DNA from 2 places in the Caballeronia sp. GAWG1-5s-s genome. Region 2 is predicted to be linked to the other one. Evidence: predicted binding sites of a transcription regulator. Region 2 holds the regulator's gene; the other holds the start of a gene.
The links. Region 2 encodes FNR, which switches genes on or off when oxygen is low (the NO sensors DNR and NnrR bind a similar motif). Its sites were predicted from a motif close to TTGATNNNNATCAA; they were not measured.

Region 1 (15,174 bases), on a different contig from region 2:
CTGGACTTTGAACCACGCGGCATATAACGCCGGCACGAAAAAGATCGTCAGCACCGTCGCCACCGTGAGGCCTCCCATGATGGCGATTGCCATTGGGCCCCAGAAGACGCTGCGCGCCAACGGGATCATTGCAAGCACCGTGGCCGCGGCGGTCAGCATGACGGGACGCGTCCGATGGATCGCGGCTTCCAGCACCGCATTCCAGGGATCGAGGCCCTGTTCGGTCTCCTTGCTGACCTGATCGACGAGGATGACCGCATTGCGCATGATCATGCCGGACAAAGCGGTGATGCCGAGGATCGCCACGAAGCCGAGGGGCGCCCGGAAGATCAGCAGCGCGGCCACGACCCCGATGAGCCCGAGCGGTGCGGTCAGAAGCACCATGAACATCTTGGAGAAGCTCTGCAACTGCAGCATCAGGATTGACAGGATCGTGATCAGCATCACCGGAAACACCGCCGCCAGAGCCTTGTTCGCCTTGTCGCTTTCCTCGACGGCGCCGCCCACGTCGATCCGATAGCCAGACGGCAGCTTCGCCTCGATGCCCGCGAGCCGCGGCACGATCGACTGCGTGGCCGAGACGCCCTGCTCGCCATCCTTGACGTCGGCGCGCACCGTGATGGCCATGTCGCGGTTGCGCCGCCACAATACCGGCTCTTCGAGCACGTCGCGCACACGCGCGACCTGAGACAGCGGTACGACCGTTCCGTCGCGTGTGTACACATTGACGTTCTTCAGCGTGTCGAGATCGAGGCGCTCGGAAGGCACGGCGCGCGTGACGATGTCGACCAGGTCTTCGTGCTCGCGCAACTGCGACAGGGCCGCGCCATTCATGAAAACCTGCGTCACGAAGGCGACGTCCGCAGGCGCCAGGCCGAGCGCACGCGCCTTGTCCTGGTCGAGATCGACGCGCAGCGTGCGCACCGGGTCGTTCCAGTCGAGTTGTACGTCGCGGACCTTCGGGCTCGACGCCACCACCGCCTCGACCTCGCGCGCGATCTCGCGAACCTTCTGCTTGTCCGAGCCGACGACGCGGAACTGCACCGGGAAGCCAACCGGCGGACCCAGTTCCAGGCGCGTGACGCGGACCCACGCCGCGGGGAACGTGTCGTTGGCGATCGACATCAGGCGCGAGCGCACGCGTTCGCGCGCTTCCAGGCCTTTGGTCATCACCACGAAGACGGCGTAGCCGGGGTTCGGCAGTTCGGGGTCGAGCGCCAGGTAGAAGCGGGGCTGGCCGGCACCGGTGTATGCCGTGTAGAACTTGACATCCGCGTCCTTCGCGAGCACCGCCTCCATGTTCTTGACTTGCTCGGTGGTCGCAGCAAACGAAGCGCCTTCCTTCAAGCGCAGTTCGACGATCAATTCCGGCCGGTCGCTGTTCGGGAAGAACTGCTGCGGCACGAGTTGACTGCCTGCGACGGCCAAAGCGAATGCTGCGACCGTCGCGCCGATGACCCACCATCGCCTGGCGATGGCGAGCTCGATCATTCCACGCAGCTTGTTGTAGAACGGCGTGCGGTAGGGGTCGCCGCCGTGGTCGTGCTTTTTGATGTCCGGCAGAATCTTCACCGCGAGATACGGCGTGATGATCCCGGACACGAACCACGAGAACAGCACGGCGGTGCCCACGATCCAAAAGATGCCGCCCGCGTACTCGCCCGTCGTCGATCTGGACAAGCCGATGGGCATGAAAGCCGCAGTGGTGATCAGCGCGCCGGTAAGCCGCGGCAGTGCAGTGGACGAATAAGAGAACGCGGCGGCTTTCACGCGGTCCCAGCCTTCCTCCATCTTCACCACCATCATCTCGACGGCGATGATTCCGTCATCGACCAGCAAACCGAGGGCGATGATGAGCGAGCCGAGCGACACGCGCTCGAGATTCCAGCCCATGCAGAGCATCACCAGCGCGACCACGCCGAGCACGATGGGCACCGAAAGGCCCACGACGATGCCGGTACGCCAGCCGAGGCTCAGAAGGCTCACGACCAGCACGATCGCCAGCGCTTCCAGCAGTGAGCGCTCGAACTCCCAGACCGATTCGCCGACCACGGTCGGCTGGTCGGCCACGCGCTCGAGCTCGACGCCGTACGGCAGCTCCGACTGCACCCTGGCGATCGTGCCTTGAAGCGTTTTGCCGAGTTCGACGATGTTGCCGTCGTCGGTCATCACGATGCCGAGCATGAGCACCTGTTGCCCGTTGTGGCGGATCGTGTACTGCGGCGGGTCCTCGTAGCCTCGCGTGACGGTAGTGAAGTCGCCGAGCTTGATGACGCGCCCGGCGGCAGCGATCGGAACGTTGCGGATGTCGTCCAGGTCGTTGAACTGACCACTGACCCGCACCATCAGGCGGTCAGTTCTGGTATCGATCTGGCCGCTTGCTTCCACCGCGTTCTGATTGCGCAGGCTTTCCGCAATCTGGAGGGGCGTGATGCCGAGCGCGGCGAGGCGCTCGTTGGAAAACTCGACATAGACCTTCTTGGCCTGCTTGCCGTAGACGTCGACCTTCTTGACCATCGGCACCCTGAGCAGGCGCCGCTTGATGTCCTCGGCGATGTCGCTCAGCTCCCATTGACTGATGCCGTCGCCCTTGACCGCGTATAGCAGGCCGGTGACGTCGCTGAACTCGTCGTTGAAGATCGGACCGATGACGCCGTCAGGCAGCTCGAGCTTGATGTCGCTGAACTTCTTGCGCGCCTGATACCAGGCTTCGCGCTGGTCCGCATGCGACGTACCGCCCTTGACCGAGATCAGCATGCCGGCGTATCCCTGCCGGGCGTAGGTCTTGACCTTGTCGAAGTGGTCGAGCTGCTCGAACTTCTTCTCCATGCGGTTGACTACCTCGTCCTGCATCTGTTGCGCGGTCGCGCCGGGCCAGATCACCACCGCCGTCATCGAAGGCACCGAAAAGTTAGGATCTTCCAGCTGACCGAGCCTGGTGAAGCCCAGCACGCCTCCGATCGTGATCGAGAGGATCAGGAACAGGACGATGGCGCGATGGTTCAGCGCCCATTCAGTGAGATTGAGCGACTTCATGTGAAACCTTCTTCGTTTCGACTTCGCTCCGAACGCCGCCAAGTACCACCTTCAGGCCCGGTGCCATCTTGTGCACGCCCGCGGTGACCACCAACTCGCCGGCCGGCAGCCCGGAGACAAGCACGTCGTCGTTGCGATACCCGCGCAGCTCGACGGGCATGAGATCGACCTTTCCGGTTGCGTTGGTCCCTTCTTGACGAACCACCCAGACTGCGGGCCGGCCATTATTCTGAGTGATCGAACCAGCCGGGATAGCGGCCACGTCGTTTTGCGCCGCCGGGCGCTCGACCACGAGCGTCGCGGTTGCGCCAAGCGGCAGAGATCGGGGCACCGCGGGCTTCAGGCGCGCGCGGAAGGTGCGGGTTTGCGCCGCAGCCTGGGGCGATAGTTCACGCAATACGACATCGAACGTGTCGGCGGATGCGCTGGCAAGCCATGCCTTGTATCGCGACGTCTTGAACGACTGCACATGGTCCTCCGGCACATTGACGACGATCTCGGGCTCGGCGTCCTTCGCGATCGAGACAATGGGCTGCCCTTCGGCCACCACCTGGCCGGTCTCGAACTTCACGCTCGTGACGACCCCGTCCTGCTCCGCGCGCAGCGTGGTGTATTCGAGACGATTGCGGGCGAGTTCGAGATTGCGCGCGTCGGCTTCGGCGGCGGAACGCGTCGTGCGCGCGTTCGTCTGCGCTTTTTCGTCGTCGGACGGACTGACCGAACCATCGGCCTTGAGCGCTTCCAGCCGCTTTCGATCCGACTCGGCTTGCCGGGCCTGCGCTTGCGACGCGGTCAACTTCTCCTGCGCGGCCTGCACCGCAAGCCTGTAATCTGTGCCGTCCAGGACGGCGAGGACGTCGCCTCGATGCACTTTCATGCCCACGTCCACCTTGCGGCTCACGATCTTCCCGCCGACGCGGAAACCCTGATCGACTTCATAGCGCGATTGCACGGAGCCGAAGTATCGATCCGTCTCCTGAGTCTTGTCGTAGCGGATCTCCGCTGTGCGAACGACACGCAACGCTTCAGGTGGCGGCTTTTCCGAGCAGCCTGACAAGATCGCGGCGAAGCATATGACTGGAAGCGCCCGGCAGACATGGGTTCTCACGACAGTTCCTCGTTTCGGACGATGGTTCAGGATTTCGGGGAATGTGCTGCATCCGCACCGCTCGATGTCGCGGAGGGCTCGAACACTTCCCACCCGCCACCGAGTGCCTTGTACAGTTGCACGCTGTCGAGCAGCAGTTGGGTGTTGGCGTCGTTGGCGCTGACTCGCACTGACAAGCGCGAGCGCTCTGCATCGAGGAGCGGCAAAAGATCGGTCTGCCCGCGGTCGTACAGCGACTGGGCGCGTCGCAGGGCCGCCTCGGCCGAACTGGCGGCGCCATCCAGCAGTTGCGCGCGTTGCCGCTCGTCGTCGAGTGCGACGAGCGAATTCTCGACATCTTCGAGTGCGCGCACGATCGCGTTCTCGTAGCGAAGCACCGCTTCCTTCTGCCCGCTCTCGGCGATGTCGTTCAGGGCTTGCGTCCGTCCCGCGTTGAAGATCGGCATCGCGAGTAATGCGGCTACATTGGTGAAGCGCGCCGCGCCGAGCGCCATGCCGTTGACGTCGAGCCCCTCGCGGCCGAACAGGGCCCCGAGGAAGAGACGGGGGAACCATTCGGCCTTCGCCTGTTGCCGACGCGCATTGGCTGCGTCGAGTTGCGCCTGCGCGGCGAGCAGATCCGGCCGGCGTTGCAAGAGTGCGGCTGGCTGTCCGGCGCGCGCGGTCGGAGCGGCAATATCGACGCGCGACGGCGCGATACTCGACGCGGCGAACGCCTGATCGCCGATGAGCACGGCGATGCGATGACGCGACACCGCGGCCAGCGTTTCCAGCGGCGGTATTGCGGCGTGGGCCGTCGCCGCTTCGGTCTGCGCTCGCTCGACGTCGAACGGCGTGGCGAGGCCGACGCGCTGGCGAGCCGTCACGAGCCGTAGCGTCTCGTCACGCGCGGCCGAGATCGCGCGGACCGTATCGAGTTGCCGCAACGCGCCGACGAGCGTGAAGTAGTTCGTGGCCACGTCCGACACGACCAGCAGACGCACGCCTCTCGCGACGTCCTCCGCCGTGCGCGTGTCCGCGGCGGCCGCTGCGGCGCCCGCGCGCAGTCGGCCAGCGATGTCGATTTCCCAGGAGACGTCGACGCCGGCTTGCCAACCCTTCGTGTCGGCGGCCTCTGGCACGGTCTGCTTGAAGAACGAATCGAAACCGGTCTTGTGATCGAAGGCTGCGCCATAAATCCCGACGCTGGGAAACAGCCATGACCGGCTGATCGTCTCGCCGGCCCGCGCCGCGCGCACGTGCTCCATTGCAACCTTGATGTCGCGGTTCTCCTGCGCCGCCCGACGAACCAGGTCCCCCAGCACCGGGTCACCGTAGCTGTCCCACCAGGCGGTCTCGGGTTCATCGACGGATGCCGGCGCCGCAGCGAATCGGCCGGGCATGTCGACGGAAGGGTGCATGTCGGGGGCCGCGCAACTCGCCAGTACGAGCGAAAGCGCCACTGCAAGCGTGGCCGCGAGCGCACGCCGTGACCGCTTTGCCATGTGAGGCGCGCAGTAGCTACTCTCGCTCATGATCCAATACTCGACGATGAACATAGGGTGGCCATGACAAGTGAGCATCGTTGCCCCGACCGACCTGGACGTGAGCCGAATGCCTCAGTCGATGCGTGCCGTGGGGGATGGTTCGTCTTTGTCGGTATTCAACCTATCCGCGCCGCGACGGGATTTCTTTGATGCACATCAACGTGCCGTCTACCCGAAAGATCGTCGCGCAATGACTGCGACGGCGTAAGTTTTCATCCTCCAAGTTAGCGCTGCTTCTCGATCGCTTTGCTCGACGTGCCGACCATCGACATGTGCAGATATGGATGCGTCGCAGCCGACGGCCCGGTTGATCTGTATCAAGCCAGCGTCTCGCGGCTACGAGCAACATGCTGCAAACGTCGCAACCGCTAGCGCGACGATTGCCCATTCACTCTATCTGCGAGTCTCCCCCATGGATGCAGGAACGCAACTGTCCCGCAGCCACGACATTGCCCTCAAAGTCGGGTTGCTTTTTCAGAAGCGCAGTCAGCTCGCTTGCGAGTCTTTCCAGGCGCGTATGCGCGAATCGCTCGGTGGCAGTTCAGCGGCGTGGCCTGCCACGCTCGCAACGCCGACGGGCGCGCAGAATGGCTGGCGCTATGCAGTCGATTCTGTGCAGCGGTCGATACTCTTCTGGGACACGATGCGCGAACGCGGCAACAACTTCGTGCACATGGAACTCGAGGGTGGGCCCACGCCCGTATTGCACTTTCAACATGAGACGCTTCTCGACGGCCGCAGCTTCGAACGACCGGTGAACTATGCACTGCTGAAAATCATTCCGCCCGACGGCGTCAGAATCGATATGAAGAAGCGGCCTTACGTGATCATCGACCCGCGTGGCGGACATGGTCCCGGTATTGGCGCTTTCAAGGACGACTCACAGGTGGGCGTTGCATTGCGTGGCGGACATCCTGTGTACTTCGTCATATTCTTCGTCGACCCCGAGCCCGGGCAAACGATGCTCGACGTGTGCGCAGCCGAGCAGCAGTTCGTCAAGAAAGTGCGTGAACTGCATCCCGACAGTCCGAAGCCTGCGATCGTCGGAAACTGCCAGGGCGGCTGGGCGGCCATGATGCTCGCAGCCGCCGATCCGGAGGACACCGGACCCATCGTCATCAACGGCGCGCCGATGTCCTATTGGGGCGGCGCATGGCGCGAAGGGGAAGGCGACAACCCGATGCGTTATGCCGGCGGCATGCTCGGCGGCACCTGGATGTCATCGTTCGCCGCTGATGTGGGCAACGGAAAGTTCGACGGCGCCCATCTCGTGCAGAACTTCGAGAACCTGAACCCCGCAAACAGCCTTTGGGACAAGTACTACAAGGTGTATTCCAACATCGACACCGAGCCGCCGCGCTTTCTCGAGTTCGAACGCTGGTGGGGCGGTTACTACCTGTTGAACCGCGACGAGATCGAGTGGATCACCCGCAATCTCTTCGTCGGCAACAAGCTATGGTCCGGCGGTGTGCAGTCAGATAATGGAAAAACCTTCGACTTGCGAGAAATACATTCGCCGATCATCCTCTTTGCGTCGATGGGCGACAACATCACGCCGCCTCAGCAAGCCTTCAACTGGGTTGCGGACGTGTATGGCAGCACCGAGGAGATCAAGGCGCGGGGACAGGTGATTGTTGGGCTCGTGCATCAGGACATCGGCCATCTTGGTATCTTCGTATCAGGCAAGGTCGCGAAAAAGGAGTATTCGCAGATCGTCTCCGTGCTGGAGGCGATCGAGCTGTTGACGCCGGGCCTGTATGAGATGGTCATCACCGAGCGCCCGGGCGATGCGGAGCGGACTCAATACGATGTCGAGTTCCGCGAACACCAGCTCGAGGACATCCGTGCGCGGCTCAATCGCTTCAAGCGTGTCGACGAGAAGCCATTCGAGATTGTTGCTGCGGTCTCGGACTTCAATCAGCATGCCTATGAACTGTTCGCGCAGCCGCTCGTGCAGTTCATGTCGAACGAAATGAGCGCCAAGATGCTGCGCGAATTGCATCCCTTGCGCCTTCAGCGCTGGGTGATTTCGGATGCCAACCCGTGGCTATGGTGGCTCGGTCCGGCCGCGCAGACCGTCAAGGCGCACCGGGAAGCGGTCGGCCCGGACGATCCGCTACGCACGGCCGAGAGCAAGGCTTCGGACCTGGTGAGCGCCTCACTCGATTACTACCGAGCGATGCGCGACGCGCTCACTGAGTCGGCGTTCTTCTACATATACGGGAACATGTTCTCGCTCTATCTCGCCGACAAACAGAAGGCGGCGGGGCCTCAAACGGAAGCAGAGCCGGACCTGCGCAGTCTCGCAGTGGTCAAGAACGCGCTGGCATCCGTCACGCACGGCGGCTTCGCCGAAGCATTCGCACGCATCTGGCATCTGTTGTCGCCCAAGGGAGAGCCCGTCTCGCTGGCCGAACTCACACTGGGCCAGGAGATGCTGAAGGACTATGGCGGCTACCTTCCGGCGCTTCCGATCGAACAGTGGCGCCGGATAGGGGGTGAGCAGGAAATCATCGTGCAATTCGAGCCGGAACAGGCGCTTCTCACGCTGCCCGTGCTTCTGGCCGAGCGCGCCCAGTGCGGGAAGCTGCTCGCGCTGCTCGACAAGATTTTGGCCGATGAGCGGGTTCGCCAGATCCGCCCCACAGAGGCGCAGACGGCGATGCTCGCGCGCATTCGAAACGTGTTGAAACGCGACTCTGAGCGCGAACGGCGAAGCGTGGCGATGGCGCAATCCTAGCGTCGGATTGATAGCGATCGGCAGGTGCCGTTTGAAGGTTCTAATGCCATGCCGTGCAAATCGAAGGCAGTCCGACAGCGAGGACTCGACGGGTTCGAGGGCAACATCATGACATTCGTGCTAGTGAACAATATCGAAGCGGAAAGCTCTGACGACGAGATCAAACAGTTCTTGGCCAAGTATGGCTTTCCTCCGTGCGACGGAATCGAGCGTGTTCCTGGGGACGGCTCGGCGCCAGCGGCCGTGCTGATATTCGAAAGGGCTGATCCGGAGCTGCTGCGGCGCCTGCAGCCGCGCGTGCACGACCTGTTCTGGAAGAATCGAAGAATCGTGGTACAGGTCGTGAAGGACCGGCCGGAGTGAAATAGTCGTCGAGTCGTCGGAGCCTTCCTGGCGTTGCGTCAGACAGTGCAGAGAGTCGCTTTCCATGTGGCCGACGTCTTCCGGAATGGTGCGACCGATCCGCGCAACACAGCAAGCGACCGGATTGATGTTGGCCCGCCTCTGCGACGTCGCTGCCTGAGTACACGGCTCAACGTTCGCGCCTCGCGCGACTCTTGGCCGACAGGGGTTAGTCGCTGCGGCGTTCGTCGCTTCGTCGTCGAATCCGTGAAGGACTCGCCGCTTTGGCCACGCTCACGCGAGGGCCCTGGCTGCGTATCCGATGCCGCTCATCTTCACGGATTTACGCCTCGTTATCGCAACAACGCCGGATCAAAGACGCGATGACAGAAGGACATGTGGTCTCGTGCTTCGCTTGACCTGAGTCAAAGGCCCCGTAATGTTGCCGCGCATACTGACCGCACGTCCGGTGCCTCACCACACGAGTCGCCGTCTTTCGTCCACGGGAGTTTCTCATGAGTACATCGATGAAAGCCGCTGTCGTTCATGCGTTCGGCGAACCTTTGCGCATCGAAGAAGTGCCGGTTCCGACGCCGGGCCGCAACGAGATACTCGTGAAGATCGCGGCGTCGGGTGTCTGTCACACGGATATCCACGCAGCCGACGGCGACTGGCCCGTGAAGCCCACGCTGCCGTTCATTCCCGGTCATGAAGGCGTCGGTTACGTCGCCGCCGTTGGAGCGGACGTTACGCAGGTGAAGGAAGGCGATCGCGTCGGCGTGCCGTGGCTCTACACGGCGTGCGGGCACTGCGAGCATTGCCTCTCGGGATGGGAAACGCTTTGCCATGCGCAGAAGAACACGGGCTATTCGGTCAACGGCGGCTATGCGGAATACGTACTCGCCGACCCCGACTATGTGGGCCACCTGCCGAAGCAGGTCGCCTTCGACCAGATCGCGCCGATTCTGTGCGCGGGCGTGACCGTCTACAAGGGCATTCGCGTCACGGACACGCGGCCCGGACAATGGCTCGCCATTTCCGGCATCGGCGGGCTCGGGCACGTTGCAGTCCAATACGCCATCGCGATGGGCCTGCATGTGGTCGCGGTGGATGTCGATCCGGCCAAGCTCGCGCTCGCCCGCGATCTCGGGGCGAAGCTGGCAATCGATGCATCGCTCGGCGATCCCGCCGCCGTCATCCAAAAGGAGATCGGCGGGGTGCATGGCGTGCTGGTCACGGCCGTGTCGCGCAGCGCGTTCGCGCAGGCGCTCGGCATGGTGCGCCGAGGCGGCACAGTGTCTCTGAACGGCCTGCCGCCGGGCGACTTTCCGCTGCCCATCTTCTCGACCGTCCTCAACGGCATCACCGTGCGGGGTTCCATCGTCGGCACGCGGCGCGACCTCCAGGAAGCACTCGACTTCGCCGCCGAAGGCAAAGTGCGCGCGCACATCCGTCGAGACCGGCTGGAGAACATCAACTCGGTGATCGCCGATCTGAAAAGCGGGAAGGTGGACGGTCGCGTCGTGCTCACGCTGGAATGAAAGCGGGAACAGCGCGTGTCCACGGATGATACGGGCGATATGCGACGCGCTGTGAAAGCCGGTGAAGTCGCGCCTCCTCCCATATCTCTGCAACGATATTTACGTCATGGAGCAAGGCGGCGAAGCGCTCGCAAGGCGACTCGGCGCGAAGTGGCCCGCGTGGCTCTTCTTCGATGACGAAGCCATGAATTGCGCCCCGAACCCCTGCATATAACGTTGACACCGGACACCTCGGGCCGTCCTCATTGACCGCGGCGTCACGCGCCCTTGTTCTCCACCAGCGCGGCAATCTGCACGAACTTAACGTCGGGGCGCACGCCATACAGGCCCGCTATTCGATCCAGATTTTCATTGCAGAAGAATGCATTGGCGACGTCGTCCGAGTCCCACACATAGAAGTTCGTCGCCTCGCGCCGCGCGGAATCGACCGTGAACGCTTTCGAGTGTAAGCCCGCCATTCCTTCGAACTTCGCGCGCGCGGTCTGAGCGATGTGCCGAACGGCTTGCTCATCGAAGTCGTCGCCGTAGCGAAATCTGACGAAAACACCAATCATGTCATTTCTCCTTCCGGGACTTTCAGGCAGTCCCGATCTGCGGTCGCGCGGCGGGCTCGCAATCGCTTAATCGGCCATTGCCGGCCGTCGCCACTTACTTGCACTCCGTCTCGAACCACTGGTCGACCAAGCGCTGCGCTGCGTGCAGGTTCGCGGGGTAGTGGGGGTCGTCGTGCCACGGTGCAGGGTTGTAGCCGGCTTTTCTCAACGCCGAGAGCTCGCTGCGGTGTTGCGTCTTTGTCGGGGGCTGCTTGTTTTTCATCGCGGACAGGTCACGGCACTCCGTCGCTGTCAAATGTCGTCCGCCTTGTGAGACGTCGGCGGCAGCAGCGTTTCCGGCCTGTAGGAGCGACAAGGCCGCAAGCGTTAAGCAGCTACCCTTGAGGCTTTTCATAGCAACCTCCACGCGTCGTGATTAGCAGCGCTCGGCGGTGCCAGCCCGCCGCCCGCGCGTCGACTTCCGCATTCATTGTGCTCCAGTCGGCGCAGAGGCGACCAGAGGGAACCAGCAGCGCGATATTCTTCAGCAGCACACGAAGTATGTGCCTCGAAAGGCATCGGGCTTCGTCGGTATGGCTGCCAGGCGCCAATGAGGCCGGTCGCTGAGACCGCCGTGTCGGGCGTGCGTCTTGTTGCGGTAGATTCCTTCGCGCGTCTCGCCGTGAATGCTCCAACGATCCCTCCGGCCGCCGGCGTGCTCGCCAAGCATGACTTGTTGCATCACGAGCACGCCGTGCCCGCTTCAACTCACGGCAGCCTGCACCTTCTTGCCATCAGGCCGTCCGAGCCCGGTACACGCATCCCATCCGGCCGACGCCGCAAAATCCCCGTTATTGCCCTGCGTGATATCCACGAGCAGCGACGGGTTTTTGTAGAGCTGCGGATTGATGTATCCCACCGGCGCGCCCTTGATCGCATTGATGCGCGCGATGAGCCCGGCCCATAGCGGTGCGACCGCGCTCGTTCCGCCGATCACCATGTTGTGACCGTCGACACGCACTTCGTAGCCGGTCTCGGGATCGGCATCCCCCGCGACGTCGGGCACGCCGCGCTTCGTGAGCGGACTGTGCTGACCACCCGCGCGCGTGACGTGAAGCCCTTCCTGCCACGCCGGCAACGCGAAGGTCGCGCTCACCCCGCCGCCGCTCGCACCGCCGCCCGCGCCATTGTTCCAGACGGTCTCGCTGCTCGACTGATTGCCGTTCGCCCGCAGCGACGTGCCGCCGCAACCCAGTGCATACGTGCTGGAGGCGGGAAAATCGACATGATCGGCGCCGTCGTTCACGCCGTCGCCCGAACCGTTGTCGCCCGATGCGACGCAGACCGTGATGCCGAGCGCTGCAGCCGACTGGAACGCCTGATCGAAAGCGCTTAGGGCCTGCGGCGTCCATTCCGATTCGGGACCACCCCAACTGATCGAGATGACCGACGGCCTGTTCTTCGTGTCATGAATCGCCGTGCTGATGGCATCGAGAAAGCCTGCGTCGGTGTTGGGCGCGAAATACACGACAATCTTCGCGCCCGGCGCGACGGCGCCCGCAACCTCGATATCGAGCATCACTTCGCCATCGGGGCCGTTCGGATCGCCGGTCGGATGGTTCCGAGCGTGATCGACGGAGACCGCGGTCACGGAAGGCGCGGCCACCCGCAGCGAGGCGAAATAGGTCTTCAGATCGGCGGGTCTGAATCCTCCGCCAAGCTCGATCAGCGCGATGCACTGACCCTTTCCGTCGCCTGCAGGGAAGTCATACAGCGACGCGATCTGCACCGGCGTGAACGCAGACGGCCCCGCCGCTGCGGCCGCCCAGCGCACATTGCCGTGCGGCGCGCGTGCGCGGAAGTTTGGCCGCGCCTGCGGGCGGTTGTCGAGACCCATGACGGCACCGACCACGCCGTTCAGTTCGTCGGGAAGATGGACCGCTCCGACGCGCCCGCGATACGTGCCGCCCGCATGCTCATACTGTTCGAGGCTCACGTTGAAGGCCGCTTCGAACTGGGAGACGGTGCCGGACAGCACCACCGCGCGCCGTGCCGCATGACACTCGACCACCGCGAGACCGTGCCTCTGTGCGAACGACCGAACCGCCGACAGGTCCGCGTCGTCTGCGCCGAAGTCCCTGGTGAAGTCATCGTGACCGATATGCCTCGCCGATGTCCCTTGCGCCGCGAGTTCGGCCATATGCTTCGCGAATGCGTCGCTCGACCGCCGCCGCACCAGCAGGGTGACCTCGAGGCGTTCGTCCGGGTCTGCCTTGCCGACGGGCTTCGCGCCTTGAAGGGGCGCGCGCTCGCTTCCGTTGAGTGGATGGATTGCCATGTCTGACTGCTCCTAAGAGACGCCGCCTCCGTGCGCTGTCGCATCGATGCCAGGCGGGCGGCGACCGGGCATCGAATGATAGTCAGGCGTACTTCCGTTTGGGTCGGGAGATGGGCGAAACGCTTTTTGTCTTTCGCGTGGGTGGCGCGCGGATTTTGCTGCATCCACCGATGGAATACATTCTCGGCTCGTAATGCGCGATGCACCATCCTGCATAAGTCGCATATCCGGATGGGGGGACGCGCCTATTCGGTACCTGCACGAGAATCAGGGCGCCGGCCCGGGCCAACGCCATTCATCGGCTTTCAAGAAACAAGCGCCGGGGCAGTCTGCTGATCCGTCGGCAATTTTTTGGTGAAGCTGCAGGCTACGCGTCGGGCTCAAGCTCCTACCCCGCGCGTCGAAGAATGAGCAGTCTCCAGGTCCGGCAAACTTTGCACCGAGGCATGATTTCATCCGGCCGGTCGCGTTGAGGCAGGGCAGGGTGGACGCACCGGCGAGGGCACGTTATCGCTCACCGGAATAACCCCACGGTTCCGCTGTAATTCGCGATGCCTTCGCCTTTGGAGGTTTCATGCTCGACAAGACAACTGCGCGTCTCACGAAACTCGCTTGCCTCGTATCGGACGGTCTTGAACCCTGGTCCCTTCGAATCGGGGGAAACCCGCTACGCCGCCGATCAAGAAAATACTGGAGCTGAACATTTTTGCGTCGCACAATTTGCTGTCGAGACGCAATGACCCTCTGTGCATGCAAAAAAGTACATAAAAAGAGGCGAAAAGTTGGTAGAAGCGCGACACTGACCGATCTAAATTGGCGTCAATAGCCGGCGCCCCGAAAATGGCAACAAGCAGCCGGCAATAAAAGAAACTGGAGACGGCTTCATGAGGCACCCCGATCTAGAGGTGGTCGACGTTCGACACGGCGAGTCCTTCAAGGCCTGGTCGCACGGCTATCCGTACAAGACGGTGCGCTGGCACTTCCATCCGGAATTCGAGTTGCAGTTGATCGTCGCCACGCACGGCAAGTTCTTCGTCGGCGATCATGTCGGCTCGTTCGGCCCAGGCAACCTCGTTCTGATGGGAGAGAATCTTCCGCACAACTGGGTCAGCGAAGTGCCGGACGGCGAATTCGTGGAGCGGCGCAATCTCGTGATCCAGTTCGGCACGGACTTCGTCAAGCGCTGCATGGAAGCATTCCCCGAGTGCCGCGACGCCCAGCCGTTGCTCGACAACGCACGTCGCGGGATCCTGTTCGACTCGCAGACGAGCGCGGTCGTCGCGCCGCTGTTCGAAGAACTGTTGACGGCGCGCGGCATCCGGCGCATTTCGCTGTTCCTTCGTATTCTCGAATGCCTTTGCGATGCGAAGGAACAGACGCTCCTCGCGAGCATCGCTTACGAGCAGAACGTCGCTTCGTCCAAGCGGTTCGGTCATGTGCTTGCGCACATCGGCAAGAATCTGGCGTCGGATCTGCGCGAGTCGGATCTCGCCGGCCTCGCCGGACAGAGCGTCAGCGCATTCTCGCGCGCGTTTCATCGCCATACGGGCGCGACGTTCGTTCAGTACGTGAACCGCCTGCGTATCGAAGCGGCGTGTCACATGCTGCTCGCCGACGAAATCAACATCACGCAGATCTGTTTTCAGGCCGGCTTCAATAACGTGTCGAACTTCAATCGGCAGTTCCGGGCGGCAAAAGGCATGACGCCGTCCGAGTTCCGCGCGCTGCAGCGGATCAATGCGCGCAGCCGGGAAGTCAACTTGAACGCGCCGTCGGAAGGCAGCCCGGAGCATGTGTCGCCGGGACACACGGCCGCCGGCTACGCGTCGTCCGTCGATCGACGAATGCGATCGTCGCCCACGTAACGACCAACGCCCAACGCCCAAGGCGCTCGCGCTCTTTTCGCCGTAAAGCAGCCGTCTTGTCGAGATTCGCCCTTCGCTCGCGCGAGGGCTTCATTCACCCTGAAGAAGTGCAAGTTAATTAGGAGACACAACTATGAACCGCATG
Region 2 (15,174 bases):
GTCAGTATCGCGGTAGCGGCGATTCCCGAGGCGCTGCCCACGGTGCTGACTGTCATGCTCGCTCTGGGCGCGCGCAATCTTGCGCGGCGACGAGCCCTCGTGCGCAATCTCGCCGCAATCGAAACCCTCGGCTCGGTCAGCCACGTCTGCACGGACAAGACCGGCACGCTCACGCTCAACGACATGCGCGTCGTCGAACTGGGGCTGCCGGACGGAAGCTGCATCCCATTCACGCAAGGCGATGCGCATTCGCTCGGTCCCGACGCGCGGTCGCTCCTTTATGCAGCGGCGCTTGCCTGCGGCGAGGAGGCGGGCGAGCGCGATGCCGAAACCGGCAAGTGGCTCGGCGATCCCACCGAAGTCGCGATCTGGCGAGCCGCGCGCGAGGCGGGCCTGGACGCTCATGGTCTCAATGAGGCCTTCCTGCAAGCGGGCGAGCGCAGCATCGAACTGCCGTTCGACTCCAGTCGCATGCGCATGACCGTGGTGTACCGGACATCGTCCGGCTTGACGGCCTACATGAAGGGCGCGCCTGAAGCCGTCCTGCCTCGCTGCGATGCCACCACTGACGGTTCGACAGGCCCGCTCGACCGGGCCACGCAGCTCGCCATTGCTGCGCGCATGGCCGCCGACGGTCAACGGCTGATAGCCGTGTCGAAGCGCGAAGCGAACGCCGGCGCCGATATGGACTCCACGGCGGCGTGGATCGAAACCGGTCACGTGTTTTTGGGTTTTTTGGGCATGCAGGACCCGCCGCGGCCGGGCGCACCGCAGGCGGTCGACATGTGCAGGCGCGCCGGCATTGTTCCTGTGATGATGACCGGCGACCATCCGCTGACGGCCGGTGCCATCGCCCGGTCGCTCGGCATCATGTCGCAGGGGCAGTCGCTTGTCACGGGGCCGGAGCTCGACGCGCTATCGCAGGACGAACTCGTGCGCAGGATAGAAAGCGTGAGCGTGTTTGCGCGGCTGGACCCGGCGCAGAAGATCCGTATCGTCGAGGCTTTGCAGACGCGCGGGCGCTGCGTGGCCGTCACCGGTGACGGCATCAACGACGCGCCCGCATTGAGCCGCGCCGACATCGGTGTAGCGATGGGCAAGGGCGGCACGGACGTCGCGCGCGAGGCTGCGGACGTGGTCCTGCTCGACGACGACTACGGCACTCTCGTCGCGGGCATCGAGGAAGGACGGCGGATCTACGACAACGTGACGAAGTTCATCCGTTACGCCCTGACGGGCAACGCGGCGGAATTGCTGGTGATCGCAGCGGGACCGCTTCTCGGGCTCCCGATGCCTTTGCTGCCCATCCAGATCTTGTGGATCAATCTCGTGACGGACGGACTACCGGGGCTTGCGCTCGCTGCCGAACCCGCCGAGCCGGACATCATGCGGCGCGCGCCGCGGCCGCCGCGCGAGAGCCTTTTCGCGGGCGGCATGTGGCAACGGATCGTCGGCGTGTCGCTGGCGATTTCGCTTCTGACACTGGGCACCGAGGCGTGCGCATTGGCGGCGGGTCAGGCGCAATGGCAGACCATGGCATTCACGGTGTTGTCGCTTTCGCAGATGGGTCTGGTGCTGGGCATCCGCTCGGCGCGCCGGTCGGTGTTCGAACTCGGGCTATGCTCGAACCGCGCGCTCGCGGGTGCGGTATGCCTGACCGTCGCATTGCAGATGGCGGCGATCTATATGCCGTTTTTCAACGACATGCTGCACACCGCGCCGCTCGACGCGTGGCAGTTGGCCGTGTCGCTCGCGGTGTCGAGTGTCGTGCTCGCGCTCGTCGAGTTCGAAAAGTACCTCGCGCGGCACCATCTGTTCCGCAAAAGCGCGGGAAGGACGTCGCGGCATGACGCGCCTTTCTGACACTCTCGGCCGGCGTCGCGTTCGCAGATGCTGCGCTCTGCAAGCGCCAGCGCATGACGGGATGGCGCGCCGATGAGAAACAGGATGCCGTTCGATGCATCGTGGCTGCCCGCCATCGCGATCCTCGCGCTCGGCGTCATGCTTGTTCGTCCGTTCGTGCAGCCCGTTCTATGGGCGCTCATCGTCGCCTATGCCACATGGCCGATACACCGCTGCGTCCTCCGGTTGCTGCGCGGCCGGGCAACCCTGAGCGCATTGACGGCGACCCTGCTGCTGGCGCTGGCGGCCGCAGGCATTGCGTTGGCCGTCGCGGTGCCTCTCACGCACGAGACGCTCGAACTGGGCCTTCGCTTGTCCTCGTGGAGCGGGCGCGAGCCCGAGCGCGTCGCGTCGTTGGCCGCCGGGGTGCCTGTCATCGGCGAAGATCTGGCCGCTTTGATTCGCGAGTTGCCGGCACGCAGGGACGAGGTTCCTCCGCTCGGCGGCGACTGGATGCGCAATCTTCCGGCAATGGGCCGACTGGTCGGCCGCAATGCGTTCCAGTTCTTCTTTACCTTGCTGGCGCTGTACTTCGTCTATCGATACGGCGCATGGCTGTCGGTCCGTGCCCGCGATGTCGCTCGCCGGAGCATGGGCGGCAGACTCGACGAATACCTCGCGTCGCTCGAAGCCGTCGCGCGCGCCGTGCTGATAGCCGTGCCCGCGACGGCAACGGGACAGGCGGTGCTGGCGGGAGCCGGCTATTGGGCGGCGGGCGTGGATGAGCCCGTCTTGCTGACCATCTTGACCGCTCTCGCCGCACTGGTGCCGTTCGGTGCGCTTCTGGTCTGGCTGCCGACGGGTGTGGTCCTTCTCATCGAGGGCAGGATATGGGCGGGGGCTGGCCTGCTCTTGTGGGGCGCGCTCGTGGTCAGCTCCATCGACAACGTGATTCGAATGCTCGTCATCGGCAATGCCGTGCGGATGCCGTTTGCGTTGGCATTAGCGGCGGTCGTGTGCGGCGCAGCGGCCTTCGGGCCGATCGGCCTCTTCATCGGGCCTCTGGTGGCGGAAATGCTGCGCTTGCTGATTCGTGAGCACGCGATGGCCTCGCCGCGCTTTGACCTTCGCCGATGTGCTCGAACATGTCCAGCGGCGCATCGACGGGCGCCGGCCGCCGCACGCCCGATGCTGCGGCGCCGGTCAAAGGCAGGCAAGCCATGAGCGACAAAGCCATGCATCGCGTCATCCCGACACCGCGTGCCACGCAATTCACGGTGGTCTCGGTCACCGCGCTGCTGCTCACGGCCGGGGGGATTTCGCATATCGCTGGCCGCATCGAGGTTGCGCGCTTGCTTTGGCTCGCGTCCACGCTGCCGGCGCTTGTCATGCTGTCGGTGTCCATCGTGCGTGCGCTGCGTCGCCGGGAGCCGGGCGTCGATATCCTCGCGCTGCTCTCGATATGCGTGGCGGCGGCCGTCGGCGAGTCACTGACCGCTGCCATCATCTCGCTGATGGTCGCAAGCGGCGGGGCGCTCGAAGGCTTCGCGCAGAACCGCGCGCGCAAGGCCTTGTCCGCGCTTCTGAGCCGCGCGCCGCAACAGGCGCATCGTTTCCAAGCGGGCGAATGGCGGCGTATCGAGCCCGAGGCGGCGCGCCCCGGCGACCGGCTGCTCGTGCGCGCGGGCGAAAGCGTGCCGGTGGACGGCACGCTGCTCGGCGAAGCCGCGCTCGACGAATCCGCCGTGACGGGCGAGTCCGCGGTCACGACGCGCAGCGCGGGGCACGCGGTCAGGAGCGGCATCATCAACGCCGGCGCGCCGTTCGAGATGATCGCCACGGCCACGGCACGCGACAGCACCTTCGCGGGCATCGTCCGCATGGTGGAGACGGCACAGCGGTCGCGAAGCCGCGCCGTGCGGCTCGCGGACCGCTATGCGCTGCTGTTCGTCCCGTTGACGATGATCCTGGCAGGCGGCGTCTGGATTGTCACGAGAGACGTCGTTCGGGCGCTGGCCGTGCTCGTCGTGGCGACGCCTTGTCCGCTGATACTTGCCGTACCGGTGGCGATCGTCTCGGGCATCTCCGCCTGCGCGAAACGCGGCGTGCTGATCAAGGACGGCGGCGCGCTGGAACGCCTCGCGAGCACGCAGGCGCTCTTCTTCGACAAGACCGGGACGCTCACGAGCGGGCAGGCGAAACTCGTGCGCGTCGAGTGCAGCGAAGGTTTCGCGTCCGACTTCGTGCTGCATATGGCTGCGTCGCTTGCGCAGGCTTCGCCGCATGTCGTGGCGGAGTCGGTGACGCTCGCCGCCCGCAAGCGGGGCATGCGCCTTACCGCGCCGACGGAAGTGGTCGAATCGGCCGGGGCGGGCGTGAGCGGCAACGTCGACGGAAAGCGCGTGGTCATAGGCTCGTTCGGCCATGCGGCGGCCGGCGCGCCCGCGGCGTCGTGGAGCGCGGTTTTTCTGCGCCGTCTCGGACGCGAAGGCGGTTCGTCGCTCTTCGTCGATATCGACGGCGTCATGGCCGGCGCGTTGTGGCTCGCCGACGATGTGCGCCTCGATACGCCGAGAGCATTGCGCTTGCTCCGGCAGGCCGGCATCGCGCGGCTCGGCATGCTGACGGGCGACCGGCGCGATGTCGCCGAAGCCATCGGCGCGAGCCTCGGCGTGACGGAGGTGTATGCGGAACAGACGCCGGCGGACAAGCTCGCGGCCATTCAGGCAGCGCAGAAGGGCGCGGTCGTGGCGATGGTCGGCGACGGCATCAACGATGCGCCCGCGCTTGCCGCAGCGGACGTCGGCATCGCGATGGGCGCGCGCGGCGTCGCGGCATCGGCGGAGGCGGCCGACGTCGTGCTGCTCGCCGACCGGCTCGATCGCCTCGTGGATGCGCTGCGCATCGCGCGCTCGTCGCGCCGCATTGCCGTGCAGTGCGTGATGACCGGCATGGGTCTGTCGATCGCGGCGATGATCGTGGCGGCGTTAGGCCTGCTGAGGCCGCTGGAAGGCGCGGTGCTGCAGGAACTGATCGACGTTGCCGTCATAGGCAATGCGCTGCGGGCATTGCGAACCACATCGCGGGCACGCGGCATGAAGGCGCTGCCGCCCGGCGAATCGGACCGCTTGCGCGCGGCGCATTCGGAGATCGAACCGTTGCTCGACGAACTCAGACGCATTGCCTACCAATTGCCCGAGTTGCCCGGCGCCTCGGTGCAGGCTGAACTCGAGAGGATCAACGAGCGTCTCACGCGCGAGCTTCTGCCTCACGAAGAGCGCGACGACGTGCACCTTTACCCGTATCTCGCAGAGCGCCTCGCGGGCGACGATCCGATGGCCGCACTGAGCGGCAGCCATCGCGAGATTTTTCGCCTTGTTTTTCAGCTCCGGCGACTGGCGGCTGATCTTCCGGCTGACGACAATGACGGGCCGGCCAGGAAGGAGATGCAGCGTCTTCTTTTTGCGCTCGATGAAATCGTGCGGGTTCATTGTGCGCAGGAGGATGAGCTCTTTTACAGCCTGGAGGAGGATGTCTGACGGCGCCGAATCGAGCGACACGAATGACATGTGCGCTGCCTCTGTATCGTTATCGAGAGCCGCTTGCTTAATCTGCATCAAACGAGACCAGTCGACGCGCTCTTAACATAAGCGCTCGCAACGATGACTCCATGAGCAAATGCGATGAGCAAGATCCTCGGAATAGCGACCATCGCGATGGTGGCGGTGATCGTCATTGCATTCGCGGTGCTCACGTGTGTGATATGGAAAAACGCGGATTGATCTGGCGGTGAGGCGGCGTCAAAGCCTCCGTTGCGAACAGTGCGTGATGCCTCGGCACCGGCATATGACCGTCCACTGAGCCAGATCAACACTACCGCGCTGCATCGCGATAGGGTTGTTTCGCGTCACGACGATCGCACATGGAGCGCGATATGACCTACCGCATGCTTTATGCGGCGTTGCTGCTGAGGGTGGCCGCGTGTTCGTCCGACGCGCGCTGGAATCGTTTCAGGGAGACAGAGCCGCGGCTTGCAGAAGCAAGAGAGTTTGCGTCGGTCGAATGCACCGGTCGAGATGAATGCACGGCGCGCTGGGAGCGCACGCGGCAGTACGTGGCGCGTCATTCGGCCACGCGCATCCGTCGCGCGGACGCGGCGAGCATCGAGACAGGGCGTCCGCTCGAAGCAGGCGTCGTTTATCTTTGGGCGACGCGCACGCCGGCGGCCGGCAATGGCTTCGACGGCGACCGGGCGCGCATCAGCCTGAGGGGCATGTGCCGCGGCATGTACGGCATGGACGGCGGCCCGGGCTGGCTGTATTCGAGCTGCGCGAGCCAGATTCGCAGCATCGAGATGAACTTCAGGAAGTATGTCGTCGAACCCGATTCAAGCTTGCCTGACGACGCAGCATGACAGCGCGCTGCTTGATATGAGTCAAGCGCGTTCGACGCGAATAACGGACGATGGTCTGACGCCACCATCTCAGCGTTCGGACAGGGCGTTCACCGGCGCGCCGGCATTTGCAAAGAAGGTGGGAGAGCACGATCATGGGCCTCGGATTGCAGATTGCGTATTTCGGATTCGCGGGGTCCAACGACGCGGAGCGCGAGGCGGGCGTGGAACTCGTGCGGCTGGAGCGGCTGGCGAAGGACATCGCCAATTGCCATCTGACGGTCGAGGCTTACCGCGATCCGTCGGGCCAGCGCGTTTTCGATGCGCGCCTCGATCTCATCACGCGCGAGTTCGATCTACTGCCGGTGGCGAGCAGTACCGACGCGGACTTGAGCATCGCGATTCACCATGCGTTCGACAATGCCGTGGGCCTGCTGAAGCAACGGTGCGTGTCTTCGCCGGCATCTTGACGACGGATGCCTTTTCTACGTTGCGCTGAAGCCCAGGCCGGCCGGTGGCGCGGCGTCCTCTTCGTCCGAGAAGAGTTCGTGCTCGGGAACCGTCGTCTCGCAGTCAATGCACTGGATATGCCAATGTCCGAATACCTTGGCAGGCGTTGAACTGCTGCCGCGCGAAGCCAGAGATTCGGCGCGGCCTTGCTGCATCTCGCGGGGTACGCCCGTCGTTTTCGGCAGGGCAGCGAGCACGAGCCCGTGCAGCAAAACGAGCGGCGTGATGCTGCCCGAATCCCGCAGCAACGTGCCTTCGCGCGCGGATTCCCATGTGCCCCAAGCCGGCAATTCGACGCGCTCGTGCGCCTCGCGCGACCAGCGGCCGCGTTCGCGGTCGATCCACAGCACGGCAAACGCCGGTTGCGCGGCGTGATCGAAAGCATCGAGTTTGAGCGTGATACGCATGTCGCTCTCCGTGGAGGCCGTCTCAGTGGCGCAATACCCATTGCACGAGCGCATGCGCATCTTCGGCCGAAATCGACCCGCCGCGCTCGGGCGGCGAGGGCATCGCCATGTCGCCCCAGTGCGCGCGCCCGCCCACGCGCACCTTGTGTTCGAGCATCGCCTGCGCTTTCGGATCGTCGCGATAGCGCTCCGCGATCTGCTGAAACGAGGGCGCGAGGAAAGGCGAATCGTTGGTATGACAGAACATGCAGTGGTGCTGATCGACGAGCGCGTTTGCATCCGTCTGCGCCAGCGCGGGCGCGGCGCTCAGCAGCACGCCCGCGACGAAGCCGATGGAAAGCGCGTGACGGGCGCGGGCGGCTCGCCTGGCGCGCGCGTTGGCGATGTGAGTGAGCATGGCGGCGCAATGGACCCGAGTGAACACACACGACGATGATGCGGTCGCGCGGCACGGGCCGCTTGATCTGCATCAAGCGTCGTGGGCGCGGGCAAGCGAACATGGATAGATGTATCGCGATCGAAGGGCGGCGAGCCGGCGCCGCTTTCCTCATCCCGTGCGAGGCACATCACCATGAACATCACGTTTTCGCAAAGCGCTCCCATCTATGCAGGCGACGAGCCCGCTCTCACCTTCCTTGCGTATGTCGACGGACAGCGTATTCCCTGTACCATCTCGGCAGAGGCCCTGGAGGATCATTTCGGCGCGGCGTCGTCGCGTGAAGAAGACTTGCGGCACGCGTTCGAACTCGGCCGCGTCGCGATAGAAGGCGCCGCCGAGCAATTGCTGACCAGCGTGGGACGCAGGCCGGTCATGCTGCGCAGCGGCTATTTCCGTTTCGACGATGGCGGCACGCTGCGGATACAGCGGCATCGAGCCTGGAGATTGCCGGACGATGCACCCGCCGCTCGCGCGGAAAGCGCCTATCACGGAACCCATACGCACGGAGCCAAATGATGCGTGCCATGCTCTACGACGGAACCGCCCCGCTACTGCGCGCCGCCGATATCGGCGATCCCGTCGCAGGTCCGGGGCAACTGCTCGTGGATGTCATCGCGTGCGGCGTGTGCCGCACGGATCTGCATGTCGTGGATGGCGAACTGGCGCATCCGAAACGGCCGGTCATTCCGGGGCACGAAGTCGTCGGCCGCGTCGCCGCGATCGGCGCGGGCGTGGACGGCTTTGTCGTGGGCGACCGCGTGGGCGTGCCGTGGCTCGGGCACACTTGCGGCCACTGCACCTATTGCGCGACGCACCGCGAGAATCTGTGCGACAGCCCCGGCTTCACCGGCTATACGCTGGACGGCGGCTACGCCGAACGAATGGTCGCGGATAGCCGCTTCTGTCTGCATCTGCCGTCGCGTTACGGCGACGTCGAAGCCGCGCCGCTCCTGTGCGCGGGACTCATCGGCTACCGGACGCTCAAGATGGCGGGCGATGCGAGGCGCATCGGCATTTACGGCTTCGGCGCGGCGGCGCATATCGTCGCGCAGATCGCCCGGCACGAGGGCCGCACTGTCTACGCGTTCACGCGCGCGCGAGACAGCGCCGCTCAAGCGCTTGCGATGCAGCTCGGCGCGGCGTGGGCCGGAAGCAGCGATGAGCGGCCGCCCGATGAACTCGACGCCGCGCTCGTCTTCGCGCCATCCGGCGCGCTCGTGCCCGCGGCGCTCGCGGCGCTGGCGAAGGGCGGCATCGTCGTGTGCGGCGGCATCCATATGAGCGATATTCCGGCGTTCCCGTATGCCCTGTTGTGGGGCGAGCGGCGCATCGTGTCGGTGGCGAATCTGACCCGCGCCGACGGTCAGGAATTCATGCAGCGCGCGGCGTCCATCCCGCTCCATCTGCAAACGACCGTCTATCCGCTCGCCGACGCGAACCGCGCGCTGTCGGATCTTCGCGAAGGTCGCATGGTCGGCGCCGCGGTGCTGCGCATCGCGGCGTGAGCGCATTCGTTCACACGCTTTCCAGTTCCGCCTGATCCAGAATGCGTACGTCCTTGCCGCGCGCATCGACCACGCCGGCTTTCTGGAGCTTCGAGAACATGCGGCTCACGGTTTCCAGCTTGAGCCCGAGATAGCTGCCGATTTCCTCGCGCGTCATGCGCAACACGAACTGCGCCGGCGAATAACCGCGCGCCTTCATGCGCGTCGAGATGTTCAGCAGGAAGGCCGCGACGCGTTGCTCGGCCGTCATCGTGCCGAGCAACATCATCAGGCTGGATTCGCGCACGATCTCGCTGCTCATCAGCCGGTGCACATGATGCTGAATGGCTTTGACTTCGCGGCAGAGCAGTTCCAGCAGGTCGAAAGGAATGATGCATACGACGCTGTCTTCGAGCGCGATCGCATCGCAACTGTGGTGGTCCGAGCTCACGCCATCGAGTCCGAGCGCGTCGCCCGCGAGGTAGAAGCCCGTGAGCTGCTCTTGTCCTTCGCGGTGCAGCACCACGGTCTTGAAGCAGCCGCTGCGCACCGCATAAAGGCTCTGGAACGCGTCGCCGCAACGGTAGAGTGATTCGCCGCGCCGCACGGTGCGCGTCGAGCAGATGATGGCATCGAGACGCGCGGATTCATCCGGCGTGAGCCCGCTCGGCATGCAGACGCGCTGCATCGAGCAGGTCGAACAGCGTACGGACTTGTGCTTGATGTCGCAGCCGGCGCGATCGGCGCTATTGGCGGAACGGGTGAAATGGGTTGAATGGGCGATCTGATACACGCGGCGCGAGGCCGGTGCCGTTGCGGGTGACGCAGCAGTTCTGCCATCGCTTACCTGAAACATGACGCCTCCTGTCGAACTCGATTCGCGCACGCGTGCCAGCTTCGATCGCAAGGCCCGACAGCCTAGATGCGCAACGGTTGGTTGATGCATCGAATTATTTGCCGCGCCATCTCAAAAATATATCGGCGCGCGTGGAAAGTTCGGTAGGCGTTTCCGAAGCGGTGTAGGGAAATCCTGACAAGCCTCTCGCTCAAACGTCGCGGCTTGCGTCGTTCGCGCCGCTCGCGTCGCTCGCGTCGCTGTCGTCCGTGTCGTCGTCCAGCAGCTTGTGCCGCACGGCATAACGCACGAGCGCGGCCTCGTGCGGCATGTTCATTTTTTCGAGGATGCGCGCTTTATACGTGCTGACCGTCTTCGCGCTCACGTACAGGGCGTCGCCGATCTCGTTGATGGATTCGCCCGCGCACAGCCGCCGGAACACGTCGAACTCGCGGTCGGACAGGCGCTGATGCGGAAGCGCGTCGGCCGGTTCGGCGAGGCTTTGCGCCATGCGCTCGGCCATGGCGAGGCTGACATACGCGCCGCCCGCCGCGACCTTCGCGAGCGCCGCAACCAGTTCCGCGCTCGCGCTTTCCTTGGTCAGATAACCCGACGCCCCAGCCTTGAACGCCCGCGCCGCGTATTGCTGTTCGGCGTGCATCGTGAGCACGAGGATGCGCAGCGCGGGCCGTTCTTCCTTGATCTGCTTCAGCAGGTCGAGCCCGTGGCGGCCGGGCATCGACAGGTCGAGCACGAGCACGTTCGCATCGGTCGAGCGCGCGAGCTGGAGCGTGCTCGCGCCATCGCTCGCTTCGCCTGCGACTTCGAATCCGCGCGCATTGTCGAGGATATGGCGCAAGCCTTCCCGCACCATCGCATGGTCGTCCGCAATCAGCACCTTTATCGTCATGGTTGCGATTCCTGTTCGCTCACGGCGGCAAGCGGCAGCCGGACAGTCAGCGCGAAGCCGTCGTCCGGGTTCGATTCGATCAATACCGTGCCGCCCAGCGCGTTCGCGCGCTCGCGCACGCCGAGCAGGCCGAACGACTTGCTGTTCGCGCCGGGTAACGCGGGCGCGCCCACGCCGTCGTCTTCGACACGCAGCACGCAATGGGCATGATCCGCGCCGAGCGAGAGCTTCACGCGGCTCGCGCGGGCATGCAGCACGACGTTGTCGAGCGCTTCCTCAATGATACGAAAAACGGCGGTCGCTGCGTCCGCATTGAAGGCGATCTCGCCCGTGCCGAACTCGCATTCCACGTCGATGCCCTGCCGTTGCGTGAAGTCGTCGACGAGCCAGTCGATGGCGGCGGCAAGTCCGAGATCATCGAGCATGACGGGCCGCTGATGAGCGGCTATGCGCCGCAACGAAGCGATGTTGCCGTCGATCGCACTGCGCATGCGCGCGAGCTGGCCGGCCACGTCGTCGCGCTGAGCGGCGCTGGCAGTCAGCCGCGCTTCGAGGGCGGCGACGTCCATCTTCAGCGCGCTCAGTGTTTGTCCGACATCGTCGTGCAATTCGCGCGCGATGCGCGTCCGTTCCTTTTCGCGCTCGTGCTGAAGATTAGCCGACAGCGCGCGCAGTTCCTCGCGCGAACGTTGCAGTTCGGCCTCGGCCTGCACGCGCTGAGTCACGTCGCGCAGGATGACCGTGAAGAGCTTGCCGTCGATATCGTCGATCTGGGAGATGGATGCCTCGACGGGAAACTCCTCGCCGTCCGCGCGCAGGCCGTAGAGCACGCGCTGCGCGCCCATCTGGCGGTCGGACACGCCCGTCTGACCGAAACGCCGGACCTGTTCCTCGTGCGCCGCGCGGTATCGCTCGGGGATGAAGCGCGACAGCGGCGCGCCGATGGCCTCGCTCGCCGGGCAGCGGAACACGCGCTCGGCCATCGGATTGAAGAGCACGATGCGCTGCTGCGCATCGACGGTGATGATGGCTTCGGTCGTCGAGCGAATGATGCCGTCGAGCCGCGCCTGCGGCAATGTAGCCGACGCGGGCGCGACACCGGCCGCGCGGCGGCGTATGAGGAGCACGACGTAGACGAGGCAGGCGAGCAGCGCGGCGTTAGCCAGTCCGCTCGCGATGAGCAATGCCGTGACGCGCGGCGTAAGGACCGAAGCGCTCAGCGTGCTTCGAACGACGGCCCACCACGCCGCAAAGAGTATCGCGCCGGCGATGAGAGCGGTCGCGAGCGCGACGACACGACCTGCCGAAGCAGCCGATGCCGTGACGGAATCCGGGCCTACGTTGTTGGTCATATCGGCCTGATGCGAAAGTCCGCGCGGTCGCGCTATTCGAGCCAGACCGGGCGGTGCCAGTAAGCGCGTTGTGAATGCATTATCGCCGATGCCCCGCCGACGCACGCGCAGGCTTTCGCGGTCTCAATCGCTGGCGGCAGCCGCCTGGCGTCTCGCGAGTTCCTCGGCATCGCGTCCCGGCACGAGCAACACGGGCCAGCGCGAGAGCCGCACGAAGCGTTCGGCCACGCTGCCGAGCACCAGGCGCCGCCAGCCGCGACGGCCATGCGTGCCCATCACCACGAGGTCGGCGCCGAAATCTTCCGCGCAGTGACAGATGCGCTGGGCGATGTCGTCGCCCGTCAACTGGACTTCGCCGATGAACGGCGTTCCCTCGACCCCTTCGCGATCCATGCGCTTCGCGGCTTCCGAGGTCAGGCGCCGGCCTTCTTCCATCATGGCCTCGCGCATGTCGGGATAGAAGGTGGCGGCGACGTCATAGGAGACCGGCTGCAGGTCCACCACGAAGAGCGGCCGCAGTGCGGCGTGATTGTCCCGCGCGATCTTCAAGGCTTCGTCGAACGCGTGCGCGGACGTGGGACTGCCGTCGATGGGGGCAAGAATGCGGGTGTACATGGCGGCCTCGTGGCGGGTAATCGCAGTCGCGTCGAGCGCGGCATCGGAATGACGATTCGTTCCTTGCGCCCGACTCTACCGGCCGCCGCTCGCCCGCCCTTGATGCAGATCAAGCCGGCGCAAGGCGGCGTTCGGCGCGTGATTCCTTTGATCTGACGCAAACGCGCCCAAAGGCGCGGCGCATAGAGTGAAAAGCGTCCAACGGAGAACGAACATGTCGCTCAAAGCCAGAGTGGAAGCCGCGCAGTGGGTCGTCACCTGCCAGACGGAGGAGACGCCGCGAGGCTTCATGTGCTCGATCGGCCTCGAACATCCGAACGTGGAGGGCGGGCGTTTCGCTCACCGCTTCAAACACGCATCGACGTACGTCAGCGAGAGCGATGCGTTGCTGGCCGGACTGCGAGAAGGCTTGATGTGGATCGGACTCAAGACGTCGAAGACGATTGCGGTGTAGGGGTGGTCGCATCTATGTGATACGTACGACTAAATAACAATTTGTCCACAAGCCGCGCGAGCGTTGCGCTGATTGCAACGAGCCTCGCGATCGCTGCGATCGGCGTGTTCCTGCTTCATACGTCGCATGGTGCCATTCATCGGCCGCCGCTTCAGGCGAGTCCGTTGAGCGGAAGATCGACGCTGATACGAAAGCCCTCGCCCGGGCTGCTCTGAAACGCAATGACGCCGCCGAGTTGCCGCACGCGCTCGCCCATGCCGAGCAGACCGAAGGCGTTGGCAGCGCGTGGCCCGGCGAGATTGGCCCCGCGGCCGTCGTCCTGAATCGTCAACGTGTAGCGGTCTTCCGCGCACCGTATCGCAATGCGCACCTTGCTCGCGTCGGCATGCCGAACCACATTGGTCAACGCTTCCTGCACCAGACGAAAGACGGACGTGGACGCGTCCGGTCCAAAGCCGACTTCATCGCCCGAGACGTCGAGCGTGACGTCAAGACCATAGCGGCGGCGGAAGTCGCTGACGAGCCATTCGATGGCAGCGAAGAGACCGAGATCGTCGAGCACCGGCGGACGCAGACCCGCTGCGATGCGCCGCACGGAAGCAATGACCGTGTCGATCTGCGCCTGTATGCCCTGCGTGTCGCGAAGCGAATGGCGGGCGAAACCTGCGCCGTCGCGCTGCGCATCGAGCGCCGCGATCTGCATTTTGAGCGACGCAAGTTGTTGACCGAGATCGTCGTGCAGTTCGCGCGCAATGGATGTCCGCTCGTCTTCGAGCGCAGCCTGAACATGCGCGGACAGATCGCGCGCATGCTGAAGCTCCGCGAGCCGCAAGCGGTCCGTCATGTCGCGCGTGACTTTCGCGAATCCGATTAGCTCCCCTTTTTCGTCGCGCAGCGCGGTGACGACGACGTTGGCCCAGAAGCGCGATCCGTCTTTGCGAACGCGCCAGCCTTCGTCTTCGACGCGTCCAGCTCGCGCTGCGGTGTCCAGTTCCTTTTGGGGCTTGCGCGCGGCGATATCCTCGGGCGGGTAGAAGGCGGAAAAGTGACGTCCTATGATCTCGTGCGCCTCATAGCCCTTGATGCGCCGCGCGCCGTTGTTCCAGGTCGCCACGTTGCCCTGCGCATCGAGCAGGAAGATTGCGTAGTCTTCGACGGACTCCACCAGGAGGCGAAAGTGCGCGTCCGTCGTGAGGGCAGAAGTGACCGTTTCGTCGCCCGCCGGCGCGCGGTCCGCTGACGTGGACGAATCGCAAGAACTGCGCATCTGGGATCTCCGGTGGCAGGCTGCCCGATTTACCGGTTCCCAGTGTAGACGCAGGGAATTTGTTCGTCACGCGTTCGTGCGCACGCTCCCTTTCATGACACGACGACATCGGACATCGCGCGCCGTGGCGTATGCGCGCAGCGCGGACCGCGACCGATGCGCAGCAGCAGTTGCGGCAGCGCGCTCATGCCGGCTTCCTTGCGCACGGCGTCGCGCAGAGAGTCGGTTTCGATCGGCTGATTCAGATACGACGCCGTCAGCCCGAACGACACCGCAGTGAGCAACACGCGCTCGAGTGCCTGCCCCGAAGCGAGCCACGCGGACGGATCGTCCTGCCCCGTGCCGATGCAGAGGAACATCGGCGAATGCTCGGCGAGCTCGCGATGCACGGCTGCCACGCCGCTGCCGAGATCGAACGTTCGGATCGCCGACGCGGTGATCGGCGTCGCGAAGTCGAGCAGCGCGCTCACGCCCGCTGCATAGCCGGGCATGCCGTCGCCGCGCCGGCTCGAATGGATCCAGCTTGCCAGTTCGCGCCGGAAGCGGGGATCGTGAAACTGCAGATGATCGGCTTGTGCGACAAGTTCGGCGATGTGCTCGCGTGCCGGCGCCGATGCGATGGCGGCTGCATCGACGCCTTCGTCGAGCGCGGCCTGCACGAGCGCG

Region 1: the regulator FNR is predicted to act here: its motif matches at 9,168-9,181, upstream of adhP (alcohol dehydrogenase AdhP).

What each region holds. Positions count from the first base shown of each region.
Region 1 covers NZ_JALQDC010000030.1:334,328-349,501, forward strand. Annotated here, with positions in the region: gene NCR34_RS23865 (efflux RND transporter permease subunit) at 1-3,036, opposite strand, end outside; gene NCR34_RS23870 (efflux RND transporter periplasmic adaptor subunit) at 3,014-4,144, opposite strand; gene NCR34_RS23875 (efflux transporter outer membrane subunit) at 4,171-5,586, opposite strand; gene NCR34_RS23880 (DUF3141 domain-containing protein) at 6,083-8,410, shown strand; gene NCR34_RS23885 (RNA-binding protein) at 8,519-8,773, shown strand; gene adhP (alcohol dehydrogenase AdhP) at 9,268-10,293, shown strand; gene NCR34_RS23895 (hypothetical protein) at 10,551-10,847, opposite strand; gene NCR34_RS23900 (DUF4148 domain-containing protein) at 10,942-11,241, opposite strand; gene NCR34_RS23905 (S53 family peptidase) at 11,590-13,164, opposite strand; gene NCR34_RS23910 (AraC family transcriptional regulator) at 14,049-15,029, shown strand; gene NCR34_RS23915 (substrate-binding domain-containing protein) at 15,163-15,174, shown strand, end outside.
Region 2 covers NZ_JALQDC010000033.1:108,220-123,393, forward strand. Annotated here, with positions in the region: gene NCR34_RS24700 (cation-translocating P-type ATPase) at 1-1,863, shown strand, start outside; gene NCR34_RS24705 (AI-2E family transporter) at 1,948-3,066, shown strand; gene NCR34_RS24710 (heavy metal translocating P-type ATPase) at 3,063-5,381, shown strand; gene NCR34_RS24715 (hypothetical protein) at 5,777-6,256, shown strand; gene NCR34_RS24720 (hypothetical protein) at 6,391-6,705, shown strand; gene NCR34_RS24725 (DUF3564 family protein) at 6,721-7,152, opposite strand; gene NCR34_RS24730 (c-type cytochrome) at 7,175-7,549, opposite strand; gene NCR34_RS28250 (DUF1488 family protein) at 7,631-8,107, shown strand; gene NCR34_RS24740 (zinc-dependent alcohol dehydrogenase family protein) at 8,107-9,096, shown strand; gene fnr (fumarate/nitrate reduction transcriptional regulator Fnr) at 9,107-9,931, opposite strand; gene NCR34_RS24750 (response regulator) at 10,122-10,820, opposite strand; gene NCR34_RS24755 (PAS domain-containing sensor histidine kinase) at 10,817-12,172, opposite strand; gene NCR34_RS24760 (universal stress protein) at 12,296-12,787, opposite strand; gene NCR34_RS24765 (hypothetical protein) at 13,002-13,241, shown strand; gene NCR34_RS24770 (PAS domain-containing sensor histidine kinase) at 13,393-14,508, opposite strand; gene NCR34_RS24775 (Acg family FMN-binding oxidoreductase) at 14,601-15,174, opposite strand, start outside.